Regions from separate parts of the Carboxydocella sp. ULO1 genome, predicted to be linked through region 1. Evidence: a T-box and tRNA genes for the amino acid it is inferred to sense, from the RefSeq annotation. Region 1 holds a T-box; the other holds one or more tRNA genes.
What was found. A T-box is a leader RNA that pairs with one kind of tRNA and senses whether it is charged. The one in region 1 lies ahead of leuS (leucine--tRNA ligase), so its partner is inferred to be a tRNA-Leu.
Positions count from the first base shown of each region.

Region 2: it has a tRNA-Leu gene. The T-box ahead of leuS (leucine--tRNA ligase) is inferred to sense a tRNA for this amino acid. The anticodon was not compared.

Region 1 covers NZ_BDLQ01000012.1:31,496-43,166, reverse strand. Annotated here, with positions in the region: gene ULO1_RS03145 (DNA internalization-related competence protein ComEC/Rec2) at 1-1,986, opposite strand, end outside; gene ULO1_RS03140 (helix-hairpin-helix domain-containing protein) at 1,983-2,453, opposite strand; gene ULO1_RS03135 (nitroreductase family protein) at 2,529-3,146, opposite strand; gene ULO1_RS03130 (flavodoxin family protein) at 3,168-3,797, opposite strand; gene ULO1_RS03125 (pyridoxamine 5'-phosphate oxidase family protein) at 3,896-4,207, opposite strand; gene ULO1_RS03120 (Crp/Fnr family transcriptional regulator) at 4,404-5,093, opposite strand; gene ULO1_RS03115 (carbohydrate deacetylase) at 5,202-5,963, opposite strand; gene ULO1_RS03110 (MFS transporter) at 5,960-7,183, opposite strand; gene leuS (leucine--tRNA ligase) at 7,275-9,752, opposite strand; T-box leader at 9,801-10,026, opposite strand; gene rsfS (ribosome silencing factor) at 10,063-10,413, opposite strand; gene yqeK (bis(5'-nucleosyl)-tetraphosphatase (symmetrical) YqeK) at 10,414-10,983, opposite strand; gene ULO1_RS03090 (YbaK/EbsC family protein) at 11,111-11,593, shown strand.
Region 2 covers NZ_BDLQ01000021.1:111,760-127,350, forward strand. Annotated here, with positions in the region: gene hslU (ATP-dependent protease ATPase subunit HslU) at 1-294, opposite strand, end outside; gene hslV (ATP-dependent protease subunit HslV) at 299-835, opposite strand; gene trmFO (FADH(2)-oxidizing methylenetetrahydrofolate--tRNA-(uracil(54)-C(5))-methyltransferase TrmFO) at 841-2,151, opposite strand; gene topA (type I DNA topoisomerase) at 2,163-4,220, opposite strand; gene dprA (DNA-processing protein DprA) at 4,231-5,193, opposite strand; gene ULO1_RS04685 (SpoVR family protein) at 5,277-6,626, opposite strand; gene yhbH (sporulation protein YhbH) at 6,641-7,786, opposite strand; gene ULO1_RS04695 (PrkA family serine protein kinase) at 7,801-9,696, opposite strand; tRNA gene ULO1_RS04700 (tRNA-Gly) at 9,804-9,878, shown strand; tRNA gene ULO1_RS04705 (tRNA-Cys) at 9,892-9,966, shown strand; tRNA gene ULO1_RS04710 (tRNA-Leu) at 9,973-10,060, shown strand; gene ULO1_RS04715 (MFS transporter) at 10,099-11,325, opposite strand; gene ULO1_RS04720 (ASCH domain-containing protein) at 11,443-11,790, opposite strand; gene ULO1_RS04725 (hypothetical protein) at 11,815-12,432, opposite strand; gene ULO1_RS04730 (NAD(P)/FAD-dependent oxidoreductase) at 12,462-13,685, opposite strand; gene cooS (anaerobic carbon-monoxide dehydrogenase catalytic subunit) at 13,698-15,590, opposite strand.

The DNA of each region.
Region 1 (11,671 bases):
GTCCTGGGGCCGGTAGGCACTGGCCAGCTGGTCCAGCCCCTGACGATCGGCATCTCCGGTAAACAAGAGGGAGTAATTGTCCTTTTTCAATTCTATCACAAGGGAGCGCTGATTCCAATCCTCTCCTGCTGTTCTGGCCATTAATACCCTGAGGCGCATACCAGGGGCCAGCTGTCTGTCTTCCCCCTGCTGCCAGGTGAGTAGTCGGGTTCCCTCCCTCTGCCAGCTCTGCCCCAGGGCAGCCAGCGCCGGTTCCTGCCAGGCTCCCGGCCCCGCTGCCAGCCAGTCGATGCTCACCTTCCCCATAAGCTCCTCCAGACCCCCATAATGGTCAGCATGAGGGTGGGTAATGATGACTCCCCGCAGATGATCAATTCCCGCCTGGGCCAGATAGGCCCCTACTACCCGCTTGCCGGCTGGGCCGGCATCCAGCAAATAGGTTTCCCCGGTCCGGGTAGTGATTACCGCAGCAAACCCTTCCCCTACAGCCAGCCAGGTAACCTGCAAAGCCGGTTGGGACCAGCGCCAGTAAAGGCTAAAACAGCCTATTACCAGCCCTACCGCCAGTCCGTAGCGCCAGCGACCAGGCAATAGCCGCCAGGCCCAACCCCGCAGCCAGAGGCCACTGCTGCCCGCCCAGCCGCCCCGTAAAAACCAGGCCAGCACCAGCAAAAACAGGACGGTAGCAGCCGCCGACCAGCCCCGAAAAACCAACCGGGCCCCCGGCAACTGCTGGATCAGGTCAGCAGCAGCGAGCAACAGCAGGGCCGGCAACGCTGCTGCCGGATAAAGGGCCTGTCCCCAGAGGGGCCAGAACCAGCCCAGACTCCCGGCCAGAAACCCCAGCCAGAGAGTCAGTGTAGCCACCGGGGTTAGCAGCAGATTGGCCAGCAGGGACCAGGGATTAAAGTAGTGGAAGTGGTAAATCAGTGCTGGTAAAGTGAAGGTCTGTACCAGCAGGGGCAAAGACAGCCAGGCCCAGCGCCCCCTCAGCTGCCGCCCAGGCACCAGCAAGGCCCAGGTGGCAAGAAAGGTCAGCTGGTAACCAGCTTCCGTAATCAGCAAGGGCTGGGTAAAGGAAGTCAGAAACAGAGCCAGGGCTAATCCGGCTTCATCATCTTTGCCCTGGCCCAGCTCCCGGCCCAGCATGGCCAGAGCCAGCATAATCAGCGCCCTGAGTACAGGTGGCTCAAAACCGGAAAGAGCGCCATAAAAAAGGGCCAGGGTCAGAGCTGCCCCCAGCCGCCACCAGGGCGAGCCCCCCAGCCGGCGGCTCCAGAGCCAGACCGGCACCGCCAGCAGGGAGACATGGAAGCCGGAAACAGAAAGGAGATGGGCCAGCCCCGCCCGGTTCAGTCCATCTCTGGTCTCTGACTCCAGGTACTGCTCCTGACCCCAGACCATGGCTGCCAGCAAGGTGCCACTGCGGCCCGGCGCATTGTTTAGTGCCTGCTGGCTGATTTGTCCCCTCAGCCCTGCCAGAGCCAGGCGCCAACTGCTGCCTGGCCCCAGGTCACTCACCCTGTCCGCCTTGATTTGCCAGCTGATCTTCCGGTGCCAGAGATAGCGCCGGTAATCGAACTGGCCGGGATTGAGGGCCGGGGGCGGCTGTTCCGCCTTACCACTAACCCGGGCCCGGCGCCCTGCCCCGATCTCCGTCCCGGTATAGACCAGCACTTTGCCAGCATCAGTACGCAGGATGCCTTTCCAGCCATAAGCTGTCGGACTGGTTTCCAGCCATTCCCCTTCCACAGTCACCTTTTGCCCCTCCTGCCAGGGCAAGCGAGGAAAGGAATATTGCCAGAGAGCCAGCACCAGCCCCGCCAGCACTATCCCTGCCCCGATGGGCAGTAGAATCTTCCGGGGCCGCCAGCTAAAAAGGGCCAGCAGGGCCAACAGGCAAGCAAACCAGAACAGCCATCCCCCCTGTTCCCAGCTGAGCAGCACCAGAGCGTAGCTGAGGGCAGTTCCAACCAGGGGATTCATATCCTGACCCGGGGCCGGAGTTCCACCATCTTTTTCGGCCCGATGCCCGGCACAGCCAGTAACTGCTCTTTATCAGTAAAGAGACCATGCTGATTGCGATATTCCACTATTCGCCGGGCCAGGGCCGGACCGATACCAGGCAGATTCTCCAGTTCCTCAGCGGTAGCCTGATTAATGTTCACCACCTGCTGCGTTTGCTGGTTATTTTTAATTTTTGTTCTGGTCTGTACCTTTTTCGGCGCCTCCTTTTTTACCTCCGTCAGGGATTGCTCTTGCTTTTCTTCCTCCACCCGGGGCTGAGCTGCGGGCACCAGGCTGGCATCAACCGGCAGTTTAACCTGGTTCAAGAGCTTGTCCGCCTTTAGCACCATGGCTGCCGGCTCTTTTTCCACCAGCCGCCCGGTTTGCCAGCCCAGTAAAAAGCAGGCCAAACCGGCACAGAGACCAATGATGACTTTCCTGACCAATTTTCTCACCTCTCTCCCATTGTAAAAAAGAAAAGCCCCCGGGAACAAGGGGGCTTTTTTGGGAGATTTTGTCGTTTATTTGTACCAGAGGACGCGATCCGGTTTGCGGGGTGGTACCGGTGGTTGCTGATCCGGCCAGCCCAGAGTTACGGCAGCCACCAGTTCCTTATCCTTGATACCCAGCAAGGCGTTGATTTCCTCCTGCACGAACAGAGGCCCATTGAGCCAGCAGGAACCCAGCCCTTCGGCATGCGCCAGCAGCAACAGGTTCTGAATCAGGGCTGAAGCGCTCTGGATCGCGCCCATGCGATCATGTTCGGCAGCATGGCGCTCATTAAGATTCATGTCAGGCGAAATCTTTATCTGTTCCCTGGGTACATAGACCAGCACGATGGCCTGGGCATTGCCGCCAGTGCGAAAGAACTGCATAGTCAGATTGACCATTTTGGGGGGGAAGAGCTGTTCCAGCCGTTCCCGTAAATATTCTCCCCCTTCGCCAAACAGGCGAATCAGCTCCTGTTTTTTCTCGCCGGTTACCACTACCACCAGCCAGTCCTGTTTGTTCATCCCCGAGGGGGCCCAGAGGGCCCCGGCAATGATCCGCTCCAGCGTCTCCTGAGGAATAGGGTCGGGCTTGTAAAGCCGGATACTGCGCCGGCTGCGCATCAGTTCATAAATCTGTTCTTTCTCCATTGCTTACCTCCTGTGTTCTTATTACGCTTTTATTAAAACTTTTTCCCCTAGTTTGCGCCCAAGACTTCTGGCCTTTTCCAGTAAATCTTTGTCTTCCTTAGCTTGAAAGAACATTTCAGGTCGAATTCTGTTGCTTCCGTAGAAAAGGGGAACATTACTGTATAAACAGTCTTCCCCGTAGCCGCAGAAAAGACAGGGAGCATTACCAGATATTTGAATATCTCCAACCAAATCCATTTGATACCATTTAAAAAAGGAATTAATATATTCTTTGACTTTGGCAGCATCTCGAAAGCCTCCAGCTACGGTGACTCCATATTTTCCATGAGTTAACATTCTCCTATGCTTAAGTGGATACCATCGCTCAAGAAAAGTTTTGGTTAAAGCATTCAAACTGAAAAATGTAGGAAACCCCCCAATAACAATACCTTGCGCTTCTATAATTTTTTCCAGAAATTTATTCATTTCATCATCTTGCACACACCTATTTGTGGAAACACATTTAAAACATCCCAGACATGGCCTTATGTTATGATGAGAGATTTTTATGAATTCAGTTTTATGTCCTGTTGCCTGGAGAATTTCACGTATAACAAAGTCAAGATTACTGTTAGGTATGGGACTTCCACTAAAACCAAGGATAAGAGCCATTTATTTTCCCCCTTTCTACATTATATAAATTAAACAAACATTACTGAAACAACAGCACCGGATTAATTCCGGTGCGTCCTATAACTGCACATTCTATTTTATAATAACGGCTCCGCTCTTTCCGCTTTAAACAAAACTTGTTTTCCTTCTACCTGCGCTTTTCCGGTAATACGATAGCCCCTGGGAGTACCTTCCCGGCTGGCAATAACTACTTGCATTTTACCAGTTTCAAGGATATTCTGTTGCGTAGTTTGCATTTTATAGATATCAAAAACTAAAATATCGCTATCACGCACCTCCTTTACTTTGCCTACTACAATCAAGTGTGGTTCTCCTTTACTAGATACTGTGACAATAGGAATAATAGGAGCAATAGGGATTAATTCTTGAATTTCTTTAGTGATTACCACAACACCCGCCTCCTTATAGCTGATTGTTTGGCTACAAGTTTATTATAAGCCGAGCAAATTATGAAAGTTGTAAATTTTTTTACTACATTTTTCATTTTTTGCAGCTTATCACAAATATAAAATAATTATACGTAAAATCTTTTACAGCTTATAAAGCACTTTAAGGGGTGGATATCCACCCCTTTATTACTTCCTATCAACCCCAATATTTTTCAAGACAATGTCCAGGTTTCAGAATATAGTTTTTTCCATATCGGATAATGATGCCTGAATTGCGCAATTCTTTCAAAGCATAACTTACCATAACCCGTGAGGCCCCTATCATATCACCCAATTCTTGTTGGGTAATTTCCAATTCTATAACTATTCCATTAGATGTTTTCCGTCCATACACATCTGCTAACTTAAAAAATAGTCGCAATAATTTATCCTTAACTGATGTGCCAACTACTTCACTAAAGTGTTGTGTCATTTTATATAATTTTTGTCCAAGATAACTAATAATTTTTATTGCTAAACCAGGGTTTTGTAGAAGTAATTTCTCGAACTGATTGCGATTAAAGCAACATACCATGGCTTCATCCATTGCAATTGCACTAAAAAGATGCTTCTGTTCCTCCTTTTGAAACAATGCTTCCTCACCAATTATTTCTCCAGGCCCTATTACTTCAATGATTATTTCCCGCCCTTCCTCATTAATCTGTACAAGTTTAAGTTTCCCTGCTTTAACTAAATAAATAGTGTTAGCAAGCTCACCTTGATAGAACAGAAAATTATCTTTTGGAATTTTTTTTTTGGTTGTACTAATACAAACACTAGCAAACTCCGATCTATCCAAACCCTGAAAAACCGGTAATTCGTGCAAACATAAATAACTTCGTTTCACTGTTATCACCTTTCTTGTGAGGAACAGCTCATATTTTGACTCTAAAAGATTTAAATAAATTATAACTGAAAGTAACATCCTTCAAAGTAAAATTTTTGACATGCGCTTTTACCAATTCCTCATAATATCACGCCAGTGACCCGGAGTAATTCCCAGCTCAGCCATTATTTCCTGCCAGCCCGGCCAGCGCAAAATCTCCAGTTCCCGCCCCCGGTTTTCGGTATATGAGCTGATGGCCAGCAGTTGCCAGTCAGGTACCGCCGGATGGGTCATCACTTCTGTAAAACCAGCAGCCATCCCCTGTAAGATTTTTTCAAAATTCTCCCTGGTCACCCCGGCACCAAAAAAATGCTCCACAAAAAAGTCGGGAGTTGCTACTCCCTGCTGCCGGAAAAAGGCTTTAGCCTCCTCCTGGGGAGCCCGCAGGGGTAAATCAAAGAGCCGGGCCAGGTGCAGTGCTACCGGCCGTAACCAGGGCCAACCGTGGACATGATGATGGGAATCCAGGTGACTCAGTTCCAGGCCCCAGCTGCGGGCCGTTTGAATCTGGGCCAGCCATTCTGCTTCCGCCCATTCCTGGAAACGAGCGATCTCTTCGGCACTGGCCCGCTGCAGGCGTTCATACAAAACGGGATAGGGTTCAAACTGGCGGCCGTCAGTCAGGGCCTTGCCCACTGTCAAATTGAGATGCACACCCATTTCCAGGGCCGGACATTCCCGGCTGAGGTCCACCGCCTCCCGGGCCCAGGGCTGGTTGACCAGGATGGTAGTGCTGGTCAAAATCCCTTCCCGGTGGCAGCGCCGTACCCCTTCGTTGATGCCGGGAGATAATCCGAAATCATCGCCATTGACAATTAGCCACTTGCTCATTCCCCTTCCTCCTTCAATGGCCGGCCAAAAAAGAGATAAAACCAGCCGGTACCTACCAGATATAACAAACCGACACCCCAGAAGACGGCTTGGTAACCTCCCCAGTGCAGCAAATAACCGGTCAGCGGCCCTCCCACGGCCCAGCCCGCCTGGTAGAGAGTGCCGTTCAGGGAAGAAGCCAGCCCGCGTTTATCTGCGGCCACTGCCGTCAGGGTAATATTTTGCACCAGCGGATGGGCAGCATTCATCAAGGCCATACGCGCCAGGAAAAAGAGAGCTGCCCAGAGCAAATTAGGTGTATAACCTAATCCTACCGCAAAGGGCAGGGAAGCCAGCTGCAAAACAATAATAGTCCGTACAAAACCCCAGCGTTTAGCCCAGGCATTGCCCAGCAGGACAGCCCATGCAGTAGTAGCCTGGCCCAGGCCAGTAATCAGGCCGATGGCACTGTAACTGGCTCCATAGCTCTGGCGAAAATAGATATTCATATAGGGTATGAACAACCCGGCCCCAATACCGATCAAGGCTGCAAACCCGATAATCCCCAGCATTGCCTTCCGGTCTTCCCTGGACCAGGCCAAAGACTGATCCTGTCGGTACTGATCCTGGCCCGGCCCGGACCAATCCCCGCTCCTGCTTTGCAGCCAGCCCCCCAGTATCATTAAGAGCCCCGCCAGAGTAAGCACCAGCTGCAAAGCCGTTTTTTCCGTCAGTTGCCAGAACTGCAACAAGTCGGAGATGGCTCCGCCCAGGATACTTCCGCCCAAACCGCCCAGCAACTGCAGCGCAAAAACCAGGCTGAAAAAATCGGACCGTTCCCGGCCGCCAGTCAATTCCGAAATGGCCGGATATAAATTGACCTGAACCAGGGCATAAGTCAGACCACTAAGAACCGCCAGCCCCAGAATCGGCCAGCGGCTGCTGGTATAAGCCCGGGCGACCAGGAAGAGTCCGGTGCCAGCCAGGCCAAGGATAAGCAAAGTCCGCCGCCCCCGCCGGTCCCCCAGCCGGCCGGCCAGGGGCATCATCACGGCTGTAACCGCAGCTGACAGTCCAATCACCTGTCCGGCAAAGGCCGTAGTATATCCGTATTTTAATAATAGCAGATTATAGAGAACTTCAAACATCCCGCGGCCCATTTGTCCAAAAAACTGGGCCAGCAGCAAAAAACGCAGGGTCGCTGACGCTTGCTGCCAGTTAAGTCGCAATCCTTGCCACAACTCAAATCCCCTCCACCCTCTATACTTCTCCCTCGGCCGATTTTTTCCTGCAAAAAAGAGGAGACTGTCCCGCCAGACAGTCCCGCTCTGGTTATTTTATCACGATATTCACCAGTTTATTGGGTACCGGAATGACTTTGACCACCGTCTTGCCTTCCAGCCAGCTTTTAACTTTGGGCAGGGCCAGTACCGCCTCCTGCTGTTCCTGGACACTGAGGCCAGCGGGCACATTCACCCGATCCCGCACCTTGCCATTGATTTGCACCACCAGGGTAATTTCCTCAGCCACCAGGGCCTGCTCATCCACCCGGGGCCAGCTCTGGCGATGGACACTGTCAGTGTGGCCGAGAGCCTGCCACAATTCCTCAGTAATATGCGGGGCAAAGGGAGCCAGCATGATGACCAGCAACTCCAGCGCCTCCTTGACTACCGCCAGATTGGGCTCAGTTACCTTGTCCTTGTAGCTATAGAGGCCATTGACCAGTTCCATGATGGCACTGATGGCGGTGTTGAAATTGAAGCGCTGGGAGATATCATCGGTAACCTTTTTCAGGGTGGCATGCAGCTGCCGCCGCAACTCCTTGTCCTCAGCTCTCAGTTCCCCACCCTGGTAGGCGCTGACTCCGGCCAGATTCTGATGGTAATGGTGAACCAGGCGCCAGACCCGGTTCAGGAAACGGTAAGCCCCTTCTACCCCCTGGTCACTCCACTCCAGATCCCGTTCCGGGGGAGCAGCAAAAAGGATGAAGAGCCGGGCGGTATCAGCCCCGTATTTGGCCATAATCTCTTCCGGACTGACCACATTACCCCTGGACTTGGACATCTTGGCCCCATCCTTCAGCACCATGCCCTGAGTGAGCAAATTGGTAAAGGGCTCATCCACACTGACCAAACCCAGATCATACAAAACCTTGGTGAAGAAACGGCTATAGAGCAAATGCAAAATAGCATGTTCTACCCCGCCGATATACTGGTCCACCGGCATCCAGAAGTCTACCAGCTCTTTGGCGAAGGGCACATCTGTAGCCCGTGGGGTAGTGTAGCGCAGGAAATACCAGGATGAGCAGATAAAAGTATCCATGGTATCGGTTTCCCGCCGGGCGGCTCCGCCGCACTGCGGACAGGTGGTGTGGACAAATTCCTCGCATTCCGCCAGAGGTGACTGACCCCCGGGCTTGAAATCCACATTTTCCGGCAACAGCACCGGCAGCTGTTCTTCCGGTACCGGCACAATCCCGCAACTATCGCAGTAGACAATGGGAATAGGCGCACCCCAGTAACGCTGGCGGGAAATCAGCCAGTCCCGCAAGCGGTAATTAACCCGCTTGCGCCCCAGTCCTCTGGCCTCAATGGTTTCGGCGATTCTATCCCAGGCTTCTTCATTGGGCAGGCCATTGAATTCCCCGGAGTTGACCAGCTTGCCTTCCCCGGCATAGGCCGCGGTCATGCTGGCACCATCCAGTTCTTCCCCTTCCGGCTGGATTACCACAACCACCGGCAGCTTGTATTTGCGGGCAAATTCAAAGTCCCGCTGATCATGGGCTGGAACCCCCATTACCGCCCCGGTACCATAATCCAGTAAGACGTAATTGGCAATCAGGATGGGTACTTCCTTGCCTGTCAGGGGATTGACGGCATAGGCCCCGGTGAAAACCCCTTCCTTTTCCGCTTCCGTGGATGTGCGGGCGATTTCGCTCAGGGTTTTCATTCTTTCCCGGAAAGCCATAACCTCAGCTTCCTGGGGCTGGCCTTTTACCAGTTCCGGCACCAGGGGATGTTCGGGGGCCAGCACCATATAGGTTACCCCGAAAATGGTATCCGGTCGGGTAGTATAGACGGTAATGGTTTCCTCCCGCCCCTTGATGCCAAAGGTGATTTCCACCCCTTCACTGCGGCCGATCCAGTTTTCCTGCATAATCTTGACCTTTTCCGGCCAGCCGGTCAGTTTTTCCAGGTCATTCAGCAAACGTTCCGCATAATCGGTAATGCGCAAGAACCACTGTTCCAGGTCCTTTTTGGTAACCTGGGAATCACAGCGTTCACAGTGCCCATCCACCACCTGCTCATTGGCCAGCACGGTGGCACAGGAAGGACACCAGTTAACCGCCGATTTTTTCTTATAAGCCAGACCTTTTTTGAAGAATTGCAGGAACAGCCACTGGGTCCAGCGATAATAGCCGGGATGACAGGTAGCTACCTCCCGGTCCCAGTCATAACTGATCCCCATGCCCTTTAATTGCCGCCGCATATTGTCAATATTGGACCAGGTCCAGGTCGCCGGATGAATCCCATGCTTAATTGCCGCATTTTCTGCCGGCAAGCCAAAAGCATCCCAGCCCATGGGATGCAGTACCTGGTAACCCTGCATGGTTTTAAAGCGGGCCACCACATCCCCGATGGAATAATTGCGCACATGCCCCATATGCAAATTGCCGGAGGGATAAGGGAACATCTCCAGACAATAATACTTGGGCTTGTCCTGACTTTCTTCTACCCGGTAGAGCTTTTCCTCCGCCCAGCGGGCCTGCCACTTCGGTTCGATCTCAGCAAAATTATAGCGCTGCTCCATCCAGTCCACTCCTCCTTATTTTTGCCAAATAGAAAAGCCTTTCCTCCCCCTTGGGACGAAAGGCCTTGCTTCCGCGGTACCACCCAAATTGACCGGACTCAAAAAGCCCGATCCCCTTGCTGCCGGTAACGGCGGCGGCCGGGAAAGACTACTGCCAGCGGGTTCGCCTTTCCAGCTCCGGGGCCAGTTCCCCTATGGCGGTTACCGCTTTCCACCAGCCAGCGGCTCTCTGTCAACCGGCTAATAAGGTACTCTTCCCCTTCATCGCCATTAAATTACCATTTTGTCCGATATTATACTGAAAAGCGGCTTAACTGTCAAGGCGCTTAGCCTCGCCCCAGAGACGTTCCAGGTTATAATACTGGCGCTCTTCCTCCAGAAAGACATGCACCACCGCCTGACCATAATCCAGCAAAATCCAGCGGCCAGAACGCAGGCCTTCCCGCCGCAGGGGAATTACCCCCAGGCCTTCCTTGACCTTCTCTTCAATCCCATCGGCGATAGCCCGCACCTGGGTGGTGGAATTACCGCTCATGATGACAAAATAATCGGTCATAATTGAGAGTTCACCCAGTTCCAGAATAGTGATATTGCGGGCTTTCTTGTCTTCGGCACCGGCTTTAATCAAATCCAGTAACTTTCTGGTCTCTTGCTCAGACACTTATTTTACCTCCCTTGCCTTAAGTCTTAGTAACTGGGCATTGCGGGCCCTAACCGCCAGCGGATGGATGTATTGCTGGCGCTCCAGCAAATAGCGGAGAGTATGATCCAGCCCGGCCAGATAGGCCCCTTCCAGATCCCTGGCTGCCAGCAGTCTCAATTCCTCCACTCCAGGGTAATCCCGTCCCGGTTCGATCATATCGGCCACAAACAACAGCTTGTCCAGGGCTGTCGCCTCCGGATGGCCCAGGGTATGACGGGCAATGGCCTGCAAAACTTCCTTGTCCCTTACCCCCTGTTCAGCCGCCAGCTGCGCTCCCACCGGCCCATGTAAAAGCATGGGTACAGCCAGCCAGTCGGCATCCAGTTCCAGCCCCTGCTGCCGGGCCAGTTCCAGCAACCGCTCCGGAGGATAATCGCGGGCGACATCATGCCAGAGGGCCGCCTGTTCCGCCTTTTCCGGCTCCAGTCCATGAATAAGGGCCAAGCGGCGGGCCTGCTGGCGTACCCCTTCAATATGCTGCCAGCGTTCTCCTTTTACTTGTTGTTGAATAAAGGTAACTGCTTCCATCCCGGTTAACCCCTGTTGACAGTTTTCTCCGCCCATTATAGCATAAACAGGCAAAAATGGCGAGTGCCTTGCATTTTCTCCCATTTTTCTTTATACTGACTCTAAAAAAGGAGATGAGGGGGAGACGATGGTGGTACAAACCCTGCAAAATCCAGTTCATCAACGGATTCAGGAATTTCTGGATCAATTCCAGCTGGGAATAAAGGTAATCGAGTTTGAGGTCAGTACCGAAACCAGTGAGCTGGCTGCCAGGGCGCTAGGGGTGACACCGGCCCAAATCGCTAAAAGCCTGGTATTCCTGGCTGATGAGAAGCCCCTGCTGGTAGTTACCTGTGGAGATCTCAGGGTGGATACCAAAAAATTAAAGGCCTTAACCGGAGCCCGCAAAATCCGTTTTGCTAACCCCGAACAGGCCCTGCACTATACCGGCTATCCCGCTGGCGGAGTTTGTCCCTTTGCTCTCTCCCAGCCCCTGCCGGTATATCTGGATATCAGTATGCAGAGATTTCCGCTTGTCTATGCTGCTGCCGGTACTCCCAATTCAGCTGTGCCAGTAACCCTGGAGCAACTGCAGGTTATTACCGGTGGTCAAGTGGTGGATGTATGTTAAAATATTCTTTATCCAGTATTGACATTTTTAGTTTAATTGTAATAAATTATTTAGTAGATTAAATTTGTGCTATACAAT
Region 2 (15,591 bases), on a different contig from region 1:
TGCCTCTACATCCCGGCCAACATAACCGATTTCCGTAAATTTCGTAACCTCCACTTTAACAAAAGGAGCATTCACCAGTTTGGCAATCCGACGAGCTATTTCGGTTTTACCCACTCCGGTTGGACCGATCATAATAATATTTTTAGGAAGCACTTCTTCCTGAAGTTCTCTGGGCAGCCTTTTCCGCCTGATCCGATTGCGCAGTGCTATGGCCACAGCTTTTTTAGCCTTATGCTGACCCACTATATATTTATCCAGTTCCTGTACTATCTGTTTAGGAGTCAGTTCCTGCACGGTCTTACCCCCCTATCCGCTTCACAGTAATATGCTCATTGGTATATACACAGAGAGAGGCAGCGATTTTTAAAGCCTCTTCTGCCATGCTATCTGCAGGCAGTGCGGAATGATGATACAAACCCTTCAGGGCTGCCATTGCATAGGCGCCTCCTGACCCAATAGCTATATATGGCTGATCAGGCTCAATCACTTCACCGTTCCCGGAGATTATCAGTATTTGTTGCAAATCAGCCACAATCATCATGGCTTCCAGTTTCATCAGGATTTTGTCCCGCCGCCATTCTTTGGCCAGCTCGACAGCAGCTCTGGTTAAATTTCCCCTGAATTCCTCCAGTTTGCTCTCAAACTTTTCAAAAAGGGTAAAGGCATCAGCTACCGAACCGGCGAAACCGGCCAGCACTTTACCACCATAAAGTTCCCGCACTTTGCAGGCCTGGTGTTTCATAATCATGGCATTGCCGAAAGTTACCTGCCCGTCACCGGCCATAGCAGTAATCCCTTGCTTACGGACAGCGGCTATCGTCGTTCCCTTTAACAAACCAATCACCCCCATCGGTAGCGGAACTGCTCCAAATCCGCAAGGGCCCGTTTGGCCAGTTCCAGATTTCTTTCTTTCTTGTTCTTTATCCTGGTTGCAAGGGCCGGGAAAAGGCCATAGGTTACATTCATCGGTTGAAAATTATCCGGCCGGGCACTGGTAATATAATGAATCAATGCCCCATGGGCAGTGGTTCGGGGCCAGACCAGCGGTTCTTGTCCTATGGCCAAACGGGCCGCATTGGTACCGGCAATTAAGCCCGCTGCCGCTGATTCTACATAGCCCTCGACCCCGGTAATCTGCCCGGCAAAAAACAAAGTCGTCCTTTTCCTGGTTTGCAGAGTAGGTAATAAAATTCTGGGGGAATTTATGTAAGTATTCCTATGCATTACACCATAACGGACAAATTCCGCCTTTTCCAGCCCGGGAATCAAGCGGAAAACCCTCTCCTGTTCCCCCCATTTCAAGTGAGTCTGGAAACCCACCAGGTTATAGAGGGTCCCTTCGGCATTATCCTGACGCAACTGTACCACTGCATAAGGCTGTTTACCGGTACGGGGATCAATAAGTCCTACAGGCTTCATGGGCCCAAAGAGCAATGTCTTTTCCCCCCGGGCTGCCAGCACTTCTACCGGCATACAGCCTTCAAAAAAAATCTGTTTTTCAAAATCCTTTACCGGTGCTTTCTCTGCTTCTACCAGCTCACGCCAGAATCTCAGATATTGTTGTTCGTCCAGTGGGCAGTTCAAATATTCATCCCCCTGCCCCTTGCCATAACGGGAAGCAGCAAACACCTTGCTGAAATCCAGAGATTCCCTGGTTACGATGGGGGCTGCGGCATCAAAAAAATACAAATAATCTTCCCCGGTAAACTTCAGAATAGCCTCTGCCAGGGCAGCAGAAGTCAGCGGCCCCGAAGCCAGAATCACAATCCCTTCCTCCGGAATGGCGGTTACTTCTTCCTGAATAACAGTGATCCGGGGGTGTTTATGAATGGTTTCCGTTATGTAACGGGAAAAGCCCTCCCGATCGACCGCCAGGGCCCCACCAGCCGGCACCTGATATTTTTCCGCCGCCTGCATTATGAGAGAGTTCTGCCGGCGCATCTCTTCTTTAAGCAAACCCACAGCATTTTCCAGAGCATTGCCTCTCAGAGAGTTACTACAAACCAGCTCAGCAAAATAACCGGTATGATGGGCCGGTGTCATTTTAGACGGCCGCATTTCCTTTAAAACCACATTTACACCTAGATTCGCCGCCTGCCAGGCGGCTTCACAACCAGCTAATCCCGCTCCAATAACCTGTATCGTAGCCACTTTCTTTCCTCCTAAGATACCTGGGCCTTAGTTTTGCATTTAATACACTCTGCTATTTTCTTGCTTTTTCTCACCATTAGCGCAGAGCACTGGGGACATTTCTCCGGTACCGGTTCGTTCCAAACCGTAAAATCACATTCCGGATAATTAACACAGCCAAAAAAGGTTCTTCCTTTTTTGCTCCGCCTTTTCACCAGCATACCACCACACTGAGGACACAATACCCCCGTTTCCTCCAGCAAGGGTTTGGTAAAACGACACTCCGGAAAATTAGGACAGGCCAAAAATTTACCAAAACGCCCGGTTTTGATCACCAGATTAGCCTGACAATTAGGGCATTTTTCCTCAACCACCGGATCCGCTACCACAATTTTTTCAGCTTTTATTTCCGCCTGCTGCAATTCTTCTCGAAAAGGCTCATAAAAACTACGGACTACATCTACCCAGCGCTTTTCCCCTTCTTCAATTTTATCCAGATCCTCTTCCATTTTTGCAGTAAATTCCACATCAATAATATCCGGGAAAAACTGTTTTAATAACTCCACTACCATTTGTCCCAGTTCGGTAGGATAAAAATGTTTTTGTTCCCTGGTAACATAGCCCCGTTTCTGAATGGTTTCGATGGTCGGAGCATAGGTTGATGGACGTCCAATCCCCAGTTCCTCCAAAGTCTTAACCAGAGAAGCTTCTGTGTAACGGGGTGGTGGCTGGGTAAAATGCTGTTCCGGTTTCAGTTCTCTTAATTCCAGCCATTGCCCTTCAAATACAGGGGGAATCTGTTTTTCCTCTTCCTTCTCCTCATCCTGATAAATTTTCATAAATCCGGGGAAAATCACCACCGTACCGGTAATACGGAACAAATATGGTGATATGTCTACATCGATGCTGGTTGTTTCCAGCTGAGCTGGAGCCATCTGACTGGCCAGAAAACGATCCCAGATCAGCTTATATAGCCGGTACTGATCTCTGGTCAAAAACTGCTTGATATTTTCCGGCGGTCTGCTCATAGAAGTAGGCCGAATAGCTTCATGGGCATTCTGAATTTTACCTTTGCTGGCGAATTGTCGCGGCTTTTCCGGTAGGTAAGCATTGCCAAATTCGGTTTTGATATAATCCGCCGCTTCTCGCTGTGCCTCTTCTGCAATCCTGACCGAATCGGTTCGGATATATGTGACTAAACCGACAGCTCCCTCTTTTCCCAGTTCAATCCCTTCATACAGCTGCTGAGCCAGCTGCATAGTCTTGCGGGTGGAAAAATTCAGCCTTTTGCTGGCCTCCTGCTGCAGTGTACTGGTAGTAAAGGGAGCAGGCGGTTGACGCAACCTGGCTTTCTTCTTCACTGCTGTTACCTGAACCTGCTGGATACTGGCCAGGTCCGCCAGGATTTTTTCCATCTCTTCCCGATTTTTAATTTCCGCTTTCTGGTCACCGATTTGTACCAGCTTCCCTACCAGTTTATGAGTCTGCCCTGGTTCAGTAAAAATGGCTTCCAGGCTCCAGTACTCTTCCTGAACAAACTCGCGAATCTCTTCCTCGCGATCACAAATCAACCGCACCGCAACAGATTGCACCCGTCCGGCTGAAAGCCCTTTTTTGATCTTCTTCCAGAGAAATGGACTCAAGGAATAACCCACCAGACGGTCCAGTACGCGCCGGGCCTGCTGGGCATCAATGCGATGCCAGTCCAGCTGGCGTGGTTGTTTTACGGCCTTTTGAATGGCTGCTTTGGTAATTTCATTAAATTCAATTCTACACCTGGCTTCAGGAGGTAGTTCTAACAAGTTAGCCAGGTGCCAGGCAATGGCTTCCCCTTCCCGGTCCGGGTCAGTAGCCAGCAGAACTTGATCTACTTTTTTGCTCTCAGCTTTGAGGGATTTGATCAAATCCCCTTTACCCCTGATGGCGATATATTTAGGAGCAAAATCCTTTTCCACATCTATTCCCAGCTGACTTTTCGGCAAATCGCGTACATGTCCCATGGAAGCTGCTACTTTAAAACCTCTGCCCAAAAACTTGTTGATAGTTTTTGCTTTAGCTGGAGATTCAACGATCACCAGGGTTTTTGCCACAATCAACACCTCACGCCCAAAAATTGTTGCCAAAACGAATAACCTGTCCACGCAGTTCCATTCTGGTTAATTCCGCCATGACTATATCCAGATTCAGATTGAGTTCACGGGCCAAAGCTACCGCATCGGTAAAGCCCCGGTTAATTAAGGATAAAATTCTGGTCGGGAGTTCTGAATCTGCAGTATTTTCCTTTACCGGCGGTAAATCCAGATCCTCCAGGTCACAAAGCGGCATGGCTCCCTGTTTTATCAGGTTATTGGTTCCTTTAGAATATATACTGGTAATGGGTCCAGGGACCGCCCAGACTTCCCGTCCCAGTTCCAGGGCGTAATCTACAGTAATCAAGGTACCGCTGTTTTCTGCTGCCTCAACCACAATCAGCTTCTGACCTAAACCAGCAATAATGCGGTTGCGCATGGGAAAATGCCAGGGTTTAGGCTCTGTTCCCGGCCAGAATTCGGACAATAAACAGCCCCGGTTTATGATTTTCTCCGCCAGGGACCGGTTTGCAGCCGGATATATGCGTCCCAGCCCATTGCCCAGGACCGCAATGGTCAGACCAGAACGCAGAGCTCCCTGGTGAGCAAAGCTGTCTATGCCATAGGCTAGCCCTGAAACCACTACATAGCCACAGGCAGCCAGCTGATTACTAACCTGCACAGCCACCTGTCGCCCGTATTCGGTACCTTTTCTGCTGCCGATTACGGAAATCATGGGTTTCTTTAAAACTTGCTTGTCCCCCTGGCCAAAAAGAAGAAGGGGCGGCTGATGCAATTCCCGCAAAGCCGCAGGATATTCCTCATCTTCATCAGTTACCCACCAGATCCCCTGCAGTTGTAATTCTTCCATCAGGGTAGAAGGGTCACACTCCAACCGGAAGCTGATCTTTTGCCCCTGAGCATAATAGTAATTGATGGCTTTGGCTGGCCCCAGCTGGTAGACCAGGGCCAGCTTCAATTGACGCCTATCCATCTCTTTTTGACTCCTCATTACCATAGAATTCCTGCAACTTCACTGCTTCCACTATAAATAAGATAGTTTGAAAAGTCAAGCAATCACAATAATCGCTTGCTGCTTCTGAAACCATCGCTGGTAAAAAGAACGCGTTTATTGTCGATAACTGTCTCCAGATGTACCGGTCGACCCCAGAGGAAACTGACATAATGCAAGGTTTTTTCCAGATATTTTGTATCCAGCTCAATTCCTTCATACCTGTGTAAGAGATACAGCTCATGCCGTTTGTTATAATCCCCATCTACCGCTTCTATATAAGGAAATCCACAATTATTCAAGCTAAAGACCAGATTATCCCTGATTTGTTCCCATTTTTTCTCTGTTATCTGCCAGTTTTGCCCCACCTTTTGATAAAGATAAAGGTCCAGTTCCTCTACCAGCTCTTCATTTAAATAATTTCGCAAAAATGACTGATCATGATCCACTTCCCTGATCAGAAACAGCTCATCCCGGCCGTATTTTTTATCCAGATATTCCCAGATACGCCAGCCTACCAGGTAGGGATTGATATGATAGGGATTAGGCTGGCTGATGCCAGCATGGAGTTTAGCAAATTCAATAGCCTCATCTTCGGTTAGAGCCAATTCCCGCATAATCCGGACGTGCCAGAAAGTAGCCCAGCCTTCATTCATGATTTTAGTTTCCAACTGGGGCCAGAAATAGTACATTTCACTGCGAATCATAGCAATTATATCCCGTTGCCAGTCCGTTAAATCCAATGAGTTTTCCATAATGAATTTCAGCAAATCTTTTTCCGGCAGCTTCTTATTGTTTTCCTCCTCCTCTTCTTGGTCCTGTATTTCTCTGCTATCCAGTTGCCAGAGATCAGCATAGGACCCAGCAGGCTCTGGCTTTTTTTCTTTGACAGGCCTGCCGTCTTTCTCCTTAATCTGGTGTGGATTAATATGCTCCTGAATAGAGAGAACAGCATCAAGAAATTTCTCCACTTCCCGAAAACCATAATGAAATTCATAGTCGGCAATCCGCAGAGCATGCACAGCCATAATGTCCACCATTTGGCGATCTGTTCTGGCAAACCAGCGGTTATTTTTAAAAAAATCGCAATGGGCATAGACATGGGCTATTACCATTTTATTTTGCACTAAACTGTTTCCCTCTAACAAAAAAGCATAGCAGGGGTTAGAATTGATTACCAGTTCATAAATTCTGCTCAAGTTGTAATCGTAGGAAGTTTTCATCTTGTGAAATGCCTTGCCAAAACTCCAGTGGGAAAAGCGGGTAGGCATCCCATATGCTCCAAAAGTATAGATAATATCGGCAGGACAAATTTCAAAACGCATATCAAAAAAATCCAGACCAAAATCCAGGGCGATGGCTTCGATTTCGCTAATAGCTTTTTGCAGAGCTTTGATTTCCTGTTTATCTGCCACCGTTACCCCCCCTTTTATGCCATATCAGCCTGGGGTCCAAAAAAAGCTTTCAGGGCTGGATAGACACCAGTTTTATCTTTTATGGTTACAGCTACAAAACGAGGATGGTTAATCCGCTTAAAAACAGAATATAGAGTGCTATGCCGGTAATAGGGCCCGACAATTTCTCCATAGCCAACCATATTACATTGTTCTGCCAGCTGATGTAACAACTTGACACACAATTCATTGTCTGAAGCCAGATTATCGCCATCCGAAAAATGAAAGGCATAAATATTATAATCCTGGGGACTATAGCGTTTTTCAATAATATCCAGGGCCAGTTTATACACCGAGGAACAGCGCGTACCCCCTGATTCGCCTTTAGTAAAAAATTCGTCTTCTGTGACCTCTTTAGCCTCAGTGTGGTGGGCTAAAAACACTATATTTACCGCTTTATATTTTGTACGCAAAAACTTCACCATCCAGAAAAAGAAACTGCGAGCAATGTATTTTTCAAAGGGCCCCATTGACCCGGAAGTATCCATCATAGCCAGGACTACTGCATTGGCGTGATACTCAAATTTTTCCACCCAGGTTTTAAATCGCAAGTCATCTTTGCTGATTTTGCCAATTCCTTTAATTCCCTTTAATGCATTGCGTTTCAAATTCTCCAGAAGTGTTCTTTTCTTATCCAGGTTGCCCGTAATACCCACTTTGCGGACATCATTGAAGTGATATTTCACATTCTCCAGCTCTGGTGCCGTTTTTTGTTCCAGATTGGGTAGGCCCAGATCTTCGAAAATCAATGCTGCCAGCTCATCTACCGTTACTTCTGCTTCATAATAATCAAACCCAGGCTGATCGCCGGCGCCGGGGCCTTTACCCGGTCCTTTGCCGGCTTTCACATCTGACCCCAAAACATCACCGACTTTACTGTCTCCTTTACCCTGGCCCACATGCTTTTGCTTGTTAAAATTATAGCGGAAACGATATTCATCCAGGGAGCGAATGGGAACTTTAATTATCTTTTTACCATCAGACATAATGATGCTTTCTTCACTAACAATATCTGCCAGATTGTTTTTTATAGCTTCCTTTACCTTCTCCTGATGTCTTTGTTGATCAAGGAACCCTTTGCGATGCAGTGACCAATCGTCCCGGGAGATAATCGATGTCATATTACCCCCTCCCGTTACCGGTTAAGTAAGCTTCCTACATATTTTAGCAATTCATTGGCACAGACCGGGCAATACCCGTGTTCATCAATGAGGCGCTTGGATACCTGGTTAATACGCTTTAGCTGTTCCGCATCGGGAGTACGGGTAGAGGTTGTAATTTTAACTACATCTTTCAAGTCGGCAAAGAGTTTTTTCTCAATAGCCTCTTTAAGGCGTTCATGACTGTTGTAATCAAAAGTTTTTCCCCGCCGGGCATAACTGGAAAGGCGAATCAGGATTTCCTCCCGAAAACTTTTCTTGGCATTTTCCGAAACCCCGATCTGTTCTTCAATGGAACGCATCAATTTCTCATCTGGATCTAGTTCTTCTTCAGTAATGGGATCTTTTAATTTTACTCCATTGCAATAGGCCTCTACATTATCAAGATAGTTCTGGAACAGGGTTCTGGCACTCTCTTCATAGGAATAGACAAAAGCCTTTTGCACTTCTTTTTTAGCGATCTCATCAAATTCCCGCCGGGCAATGGCAATGAAATTGATCAACCGCTCTTTTTCCTCCTTGGTAATGGATGGATGCTGATCCAGTCCATCTTTAAGAGCCCGCAGTACATCAAGAGCATTGATACAGGTTGTATCCTTGGTCACCAGCGCACTGGAAATTCGGTTAATTACATAACGCGGATCAACCCCGCTCATCCCTTCATCAGGATTCTCATTCAGCAGTTCAGTTACATCTTTTTGCTTGAATCCCTCTACATCTTCTCCATCATAAAGCTTCATTTTCTTGACCAGGTCCATTCCCTGTTTCTTGGATTCTTTCAGGCGGCTGAGCACAGAGAAAATAGAAGCTACCCGTAAAGCATGGGGAGCAATGTGAATATGTTTCATATCACTGTTGCGAATTAATTTTTCGTAGATCTTGACCTCTTCTGAAACTTTCAGATTATAAGGTACCCTGATGACAATTATCCGGGACTGCAGAGCCTCATTTTTCTTATTGCTGATAAAAGCTTTATACTCAGCTTCGTTTGTGTGAGCTACTACAACTTCATCTGCCGAAATTAAAGCAAAGCGGCCGGCCTTGAAATTTCCTTCCTGTGATAGGCTCAACAGGTTCCAGAGGAATTTTTCGTCACATTTTAACATTTCCTGGAATTCCATGATCCCTCTGTTGGCAATGTTCAGCTCACCATCAAAGCGATAAGCCCGGGGATCAGACTCAGAACCATATTCAGTAATCGTAGAAAAGTCAATGGAGCCTGTTAGGTCAGCAATATCCTGGGATTTGGGGTCAGAAGGTGTGAAAGTACCTATGCCAATCCGGTTTTCCTCGGAAAAAATTACCCTTTCTACCGGCATCAATTCGATCTGTCCGTTGAATTCCGTTTGTAAACGTAAACGGCAAACAGGACAGAGGTTACCTTCGATATAAACCCCATATTCCCGCTCAAAGTCCGGGCGCAGTTCTTCCGGAATCAGGTGTAATGGCTCTTCATGCATGGGGCAACCTTTTATCCCGTATAACGCCCCTCTATCAGTGCGCGAATATTTTTCCAGGCCTTTTTTGAGCATGGTTACAATCGTTGATTTTCCCCCTGAGACAGGCCCCATTAAAAGCAAAATGCGCTTACGCACATCCAAGCGTCGCGCTGCTGAGTGAAAATATTCCTCTACCAGCTTCTCCAGGGTTTTTTCCAAACCAAAAATTTCTTCGGCAAAAAACTTGTATTTTTTTACCCCATTTTCCTCTTCAATGTCAGCATCTTTAATCATGTTATAGATTCTGGCATGGGAAAGCTGAGCAATATAAGGTCTTGCTTTGACTAGCTGCAAATAGTCTTTGAAGGTGCCTTCCCAGGCCAAAGCTTCCTGCTGCTGTCGATATAATTCCAGTTTTTGTAAAAAATCCATTGAGGTCGCCTCCTTTCCTCCCAAAACCCCCTGGGTGTTACATATATATGTAGAATTCTAAATCTACTTGACTTCTTTTTACTGATAGTTTATACTATCTTTCGCAGGCGGAAGTGGCTCAGTGGTAGAGCATCGCCTTGCCAAGGCGAGGGTCGCGGGTTCGAATCCCGTCTTCCGCTCCATTTTCTTAAATATGGCGGCGTGGCGAAGTGGTAACGCAGCGGTCTGCAAAACCGATATGCGTCGGTTCGATTCCGACCGCCGCCTCCAAATCCTGCCGAAGTGGCGGAACTGGCAGACGCACCAGACTCAAAATCTGGCGTGGTTACCCCACGTGCGAGTTCGAGTCTCGCCTTCGGCACCAATAAGTCAAAAACCCCTGCAAAAGCAGGGGTTTCTCTTTTATGCAGAGATATTTTGCTGACTTAAATCAGATTGTAAATTATTATATCTATTTAATGCGGTCGCCAAAAACAAGACTAAAATCAGGAAGATCCCGCTTAATTTTAGCGGCCAGTTATAGCCCAGTCCCTTCAATACTACCATGCCACCAAACGCAGCAATTGCCATGGCGCTATTGATAATTGGTTCGATCAAACCAAAAACTTTGCCCCTGAGCTCATTAGGTGTTATTTCCTGCATAAATGTTCGCATGCCCAGACCGCCAAAGGAATTGGATATTCCGACCAGAGCAGCTGCAATCACTACAGTTGCCCAGTTGATCTGCCAGCCCAGCAGTATAAATGCTATCCCGCCCAGCAGGACACTAATTTGTACCAGTAATGGTCTAGGAACTCTCTGACCATATTTCCCCAGTAAAAAAGAGGTTAAAATCATCAGTCCGCCAGTGAGGGCAAGAGCGTAACTGTAGTAAACTTCAGCCAGTCCCAGTTCCTTGCGAATTATCAAGGGCTGGACAAAATTATAAAAACCACCGGCCAGGAAAAAGCCAAACACCACTGCAAACATGATTAAGTGCGGTGGTGATTTTTTTATTTCCCGCAGGCCCTGATAGGTTTGCTGAAAAGGCATAAGCAAAGAAAAATGAGCCGTTTTCTGCGAACGATAGTTAATGAAAGCCAGAAAAAGTGCTGATAAAAGAAAACTCAAAGCATCAAATAAAAAGGCCCATCGGTAGCCGATAGCAGCAACCATGACACCACCAATTAAAGTCCCCAGCAACCAGACACTGTTTGCCGTAACACCATTAATGCTATTAGCAGCCAGCAGATTTTTTTCCTCAACCAGTTCAGGGATAATAGCATAATAGGCCGGGGTAAACAGGCACGATAAAATATTTAAGGCAAAAACTATCAATGTTAAGGCCCAGAGGGGAGGGGAAAAAAGCAACAAAAGAGTAAGGAAAAACCGGGATAAATCCGCAATGACCATCAATTTTTTCCGGTTGTGTTGATCAGCCATTGCCCCACCAAGCGGCCCAAAAAACAGAATGGCCAGGGTCTTGCTAAGGGTAATCCAGGCAAGGGCTTGTACGGAATTGGAATACCTGTCAATTACAAAAAGAGTTAAAGCGACATAGCTGATCCAGTCCCCCAGCGCTGATATCAGCTGACTTAACCATAAAAACCGAAAATTACGATTTTCAGATAAAAAAGCAGTAAAATTCATAAAATCTGCATCTCCCCGGTTATTACATTACGATTTACAAAACCATTATTTATTATATAATAGAAGGAATAAAATGTCAAAGAAAAAAATTCCTCCTTTTCACGGAGGAATTATCTCTTACTCGAGAATTTCGGAAAAATAGATGACTGTAACAGTTTCATCCTTTTCTACTGGACGTTTGTAAATCTCAGAAAGATACTTGATTACATCATCCAGAGAACGAATATCCGGACTTTCTCCTTTTAAATCATCTTCATTTAACTCTGAAAGTTTTTTGACAATTACTCTGTCCAGGACAGCAGTAAAAACTTTTTTGCGGGGTTCAAAGCGATTACCGGCAGTAATCCAAACGATATCACCTTCACTATATTTCTCTCTCTTATCTCCCAGTCTGATGGTACAATTCTTCTTGCGACATAACAGATGACCATGGTAATTGGAAGAATAGAAATTCAACGCCCGCACCACTATCGCCTCCCTCTGCCAATCTTAACCCTTGCGGGGATAACTCAATTTTTGCAGTTGCTCCTGTACCTGCCCTAACTCCTGTACTAATTCCTGTCTCTGGTTACCATTCATTTTTTCCCATTCATCTGCCAGTTTTTCATATATATCAGTAAGTTTTTGCAATAATTCTTTTGTTTGCTCAATTGCTTTTTCCTGTTCTACCGTTAAGGCTTGATTGGTCAGAAGGCTCTGGCTCCAGGGATCAAATATATCCTGTTTAATGTGGGTTAGTACCGCTCTGGTTTGCAACAACTGGGTTAAAAGCCCGGGAGTAACCAGCTCTTTTTTTATCTCCACGCTAATATTACGGTTTTCATCCAAACGTTGATATTCCTGTTCCTCAGTATAAATAAAAGCTTCCAGTGCTCCCGTAGCTTTTCCGAGAATCCAGGCGGGCTGGTCAGAACTGCGTAACCGGTTGATATTGCCAGTTACAATGCTCAAGAGGCGATAATCCCTCTCCCAGGCAGCCCGCAATCCCTCTCTGGCATCAGCTGCTAACCAGTTCTGATCATTTCCGGAAATAGTACCACCTTTAGCGCAACCACTTAGAAGCAGGAACAACATCATTCCGGCCAAAATCCTTGAGCGAATTTGCATAATCTCAGCTCCAAATTGTTTTTTGTTTTTTATTCGACAAAAACAGCTTTTTTCCTGCTGAACCAGTCCAGTGCTTGCGCTTTTTTCCAACTCCCTAGACCCCAGGAAAGAGGTCCGGCAATCCGGGCCGATGCTCCAAGCAAAATAAATCCGGCCAGGGTTCCTTCAAGGAAAACAAGCTTCTGGTATTCTTTCCCCCTATCTTTTATAACCTCCACCTCAGCCTCAGCTGGAGTCAAAGGTGAAAGTCCGCCGGTAATCAGCCGCAAACTGCCAAAATGAGCAGAATTGCCCGGTTGATAATCATCCCAGGCTGTTTTATACCCGGCCATATTTCTGGCAGCAATTAAACCCTGTCGGGCTGCTACCGGCCAAAGGGCCAGGTTACGCAGTTTCCCGGTAACTTTTTCTTTGGCCAGGGTCACATCCCCGGCAGCATAGATATTTTCGTACTCTGTTTCCTGAAATTGGTTAACCGGTATGCCTTTTTCCCGGCCAAGGAAATCGCTATTGGGGTTAACTCCCTTACCGATAACCGCAAGTCCTGCTGGCAATGTTCTGCCCCTGGCCGTCTGCAGAGCGGTTAGGCCCTGTTCTGGACTGCCAGTGAAGGCGACCGGGTTGTCCCCGAAAATTAGCTCTATCCCGTGTTCAATCAAATGAGCTGCCAGGATTTCACCTGCTCTTGTATCCAGGCCCTGGGAAAAAGGATAACTGGAGGAAATAATCATGCTTACCTGTTTGTCCAGTTCCCGCAAAGCCCAGGCAGTTTTAAGGCCTACCAATCCCCCGCCAATGATAGCGCATTTCTGGGTTTGCTGTAATCTAGCTTTGATGATTTGTAGATGTTCCAATGTACGTAATGGGGTAACACCTTTGAGTTCGACGCCAGGCAAGTCAATAGCCACAGGGTCAGCCCCACTGGCAATCAATAGCTTTTGATACTGGATTTCCTTTCCTTGTTTATCAACTATCAGTCGCCGGTTAACATCAATAGCCTGTACTTTATAATCGGTAATTTGTTCAATCCCCTGTTCCTTTATGGCCGCAGCCGTTTTAATATAGATTTGTTCAGACTGGATTTTCTGAGCCAGAAAGTAGGTTAATAGCGGTTTACTATAAAATCCGCCCTCTGTCTCAGCAGTCAAGATAGTGATTTTCCGCCAGGGAACAAGCCTCCTCAATTCCTGGGCAGCAGTAATCCCGGCAATGCTGTTGCCGATAATAACGATCTCTCGCTGTAAACAGGCCATTGTCACTGCCTCCTATAAGCCCAGTCCCTTGCGTTTGGCCTGAATATGTTCATAAATAACCGTTGCAGCTTTTACAGGGTCGGATTCTACGAAAAACTTGCCTCCGAGAACCTCTTCTGCGCCACTGGTTAGGAAAGCAGTGACTTCCTGCCCCCCTAATATCGGAGGCATTACTCCTAAGTGAACCAGACATCCCATGGCTACAGCCCAGGTACCGATAGCCAGGGCCTTTTCATGCTGATGTTCCGGCGCCGAAGCGGCAACAGGCAATTGCTGAACAGTCACGCCCAGGTATTCTGCCAGAGCTGTCAGCACATCACCAATCCGGGAATTATCTACACAGGAGCCCATGTGCCAGACTGGCGGCAAGGGTTTATCCAGACCGGCTACCTGACCCAGGAGAGACAGGATCTTCTTCAAGCCCGGCCCAGCCCACTTTTCCGTAGCTTCACTATTGAGCAAACCAGCTTTGGCCAGGGCATTAGCTGAACAGCCCGTTGTCACAACCAGTACATCTTTGCTGATTAATTCTTTGACTAAATTTACGTGCAGGTAATCATGGGTAATCTTGACATTATTGCAACCAACAGTTGCCACTACCCCCTGGATATCGCCATTGCTAATCTCCTGAACCAGGGGCTTTAAGGGTTCTTGAGCATCTATTTTGCTGAGGATTGAAATAATAGTTTCTACACTGAAACCAGCCATGAGGGTAGTCTTTTCTCGGGTGGCATTGATTTTGGCAGGATCTCGCTTGCTATAAGCTGCAATAGCCAATTCTACTGCTTTTCTGGCCATTTCATCAGCTTGCTGATAGGACCATTCCAGGTGGGTTGCGCCATCCATTTTGACGATGGGGTTGGTAGTAATGAGGACTGTATGGTAGCATCTGGCCAGGGAAGCCAGAGATGGCATAATACATTGCACATCCACAATCATGGCATCAGTGAGTCCGGTGGCTATTGCCAGTTCCTGGGCCAGAAAATTAGTTGCCAGGGGAATGCCATGTCGCATCAAAATTTCATTGGCTGTACAGCAAATACCGCTGACTTGAATACTTTTGGCCCCTGCTTTCTGTGCTTCCGGTGTCAGCTTTCTGGCCCATTCTACTATTTTCTCGGAAAGTAAAGGTATATGTCCATGTATAACAATATTTACGTTTTCTTCAGTCAGGACACCAAGGTTAGCTTCACTGAAGACAGGCTGAGGTGTACCAAATAGTATATCCTGCAAATCAGTACCCAGTTTTAAACCTGCATAACCATCCACCAGACCCAGCTTGACAGTAGCCAGCAAAAGATTTGGCCAGGAAGCGTCCATGCCCATGGTGGTCTGATGTAAGGCTTCGCGAATTTCCCGGTCAGCATTTCTGGGTATTACCCCCAGTTCCCGCCATTTAGCTACCCTTTCTTTGGGAGCATGGGCAACCAGCCAGTTCAATTCTCCACTGCCAAAACGTTGAAAATCTTCTCTGGCTTTGGCTACTAATTCTTTGCCAATATCTTTTATATCTTTGCCTTCAACAGCAATCCCCAGTTTGTGAGCCAGCCCTTTTAGCTTTTCAGCATCAGTGATCTTGTATGGTCCTTCTTCAGATAAGGCCTTTTCTAAAACTTCCAGGGTTTCATAGGCATGATCCACATGAGCTGCTGCCCCGGCAGTAACCTGTCTGAGCAAGTTCCTGGCAACCATAATATTGCCATCTGCTCCACAGATTCCTTTGTCTGGTTTCCCAAAAGGATTAATCCGGCAAGGGCCCTGGCCGCAGTGACGGCAGCACAAGCCTAGACTGCCGAAGCCACACTGGGGTTCCTGTTCCTGGTACCTCTGCCAGACATGTTCTACAGGACCCTGCCAGTTTTGCAATACTTGCTCCGCCCCGGTATCTATTGTAAATTTCTCCATA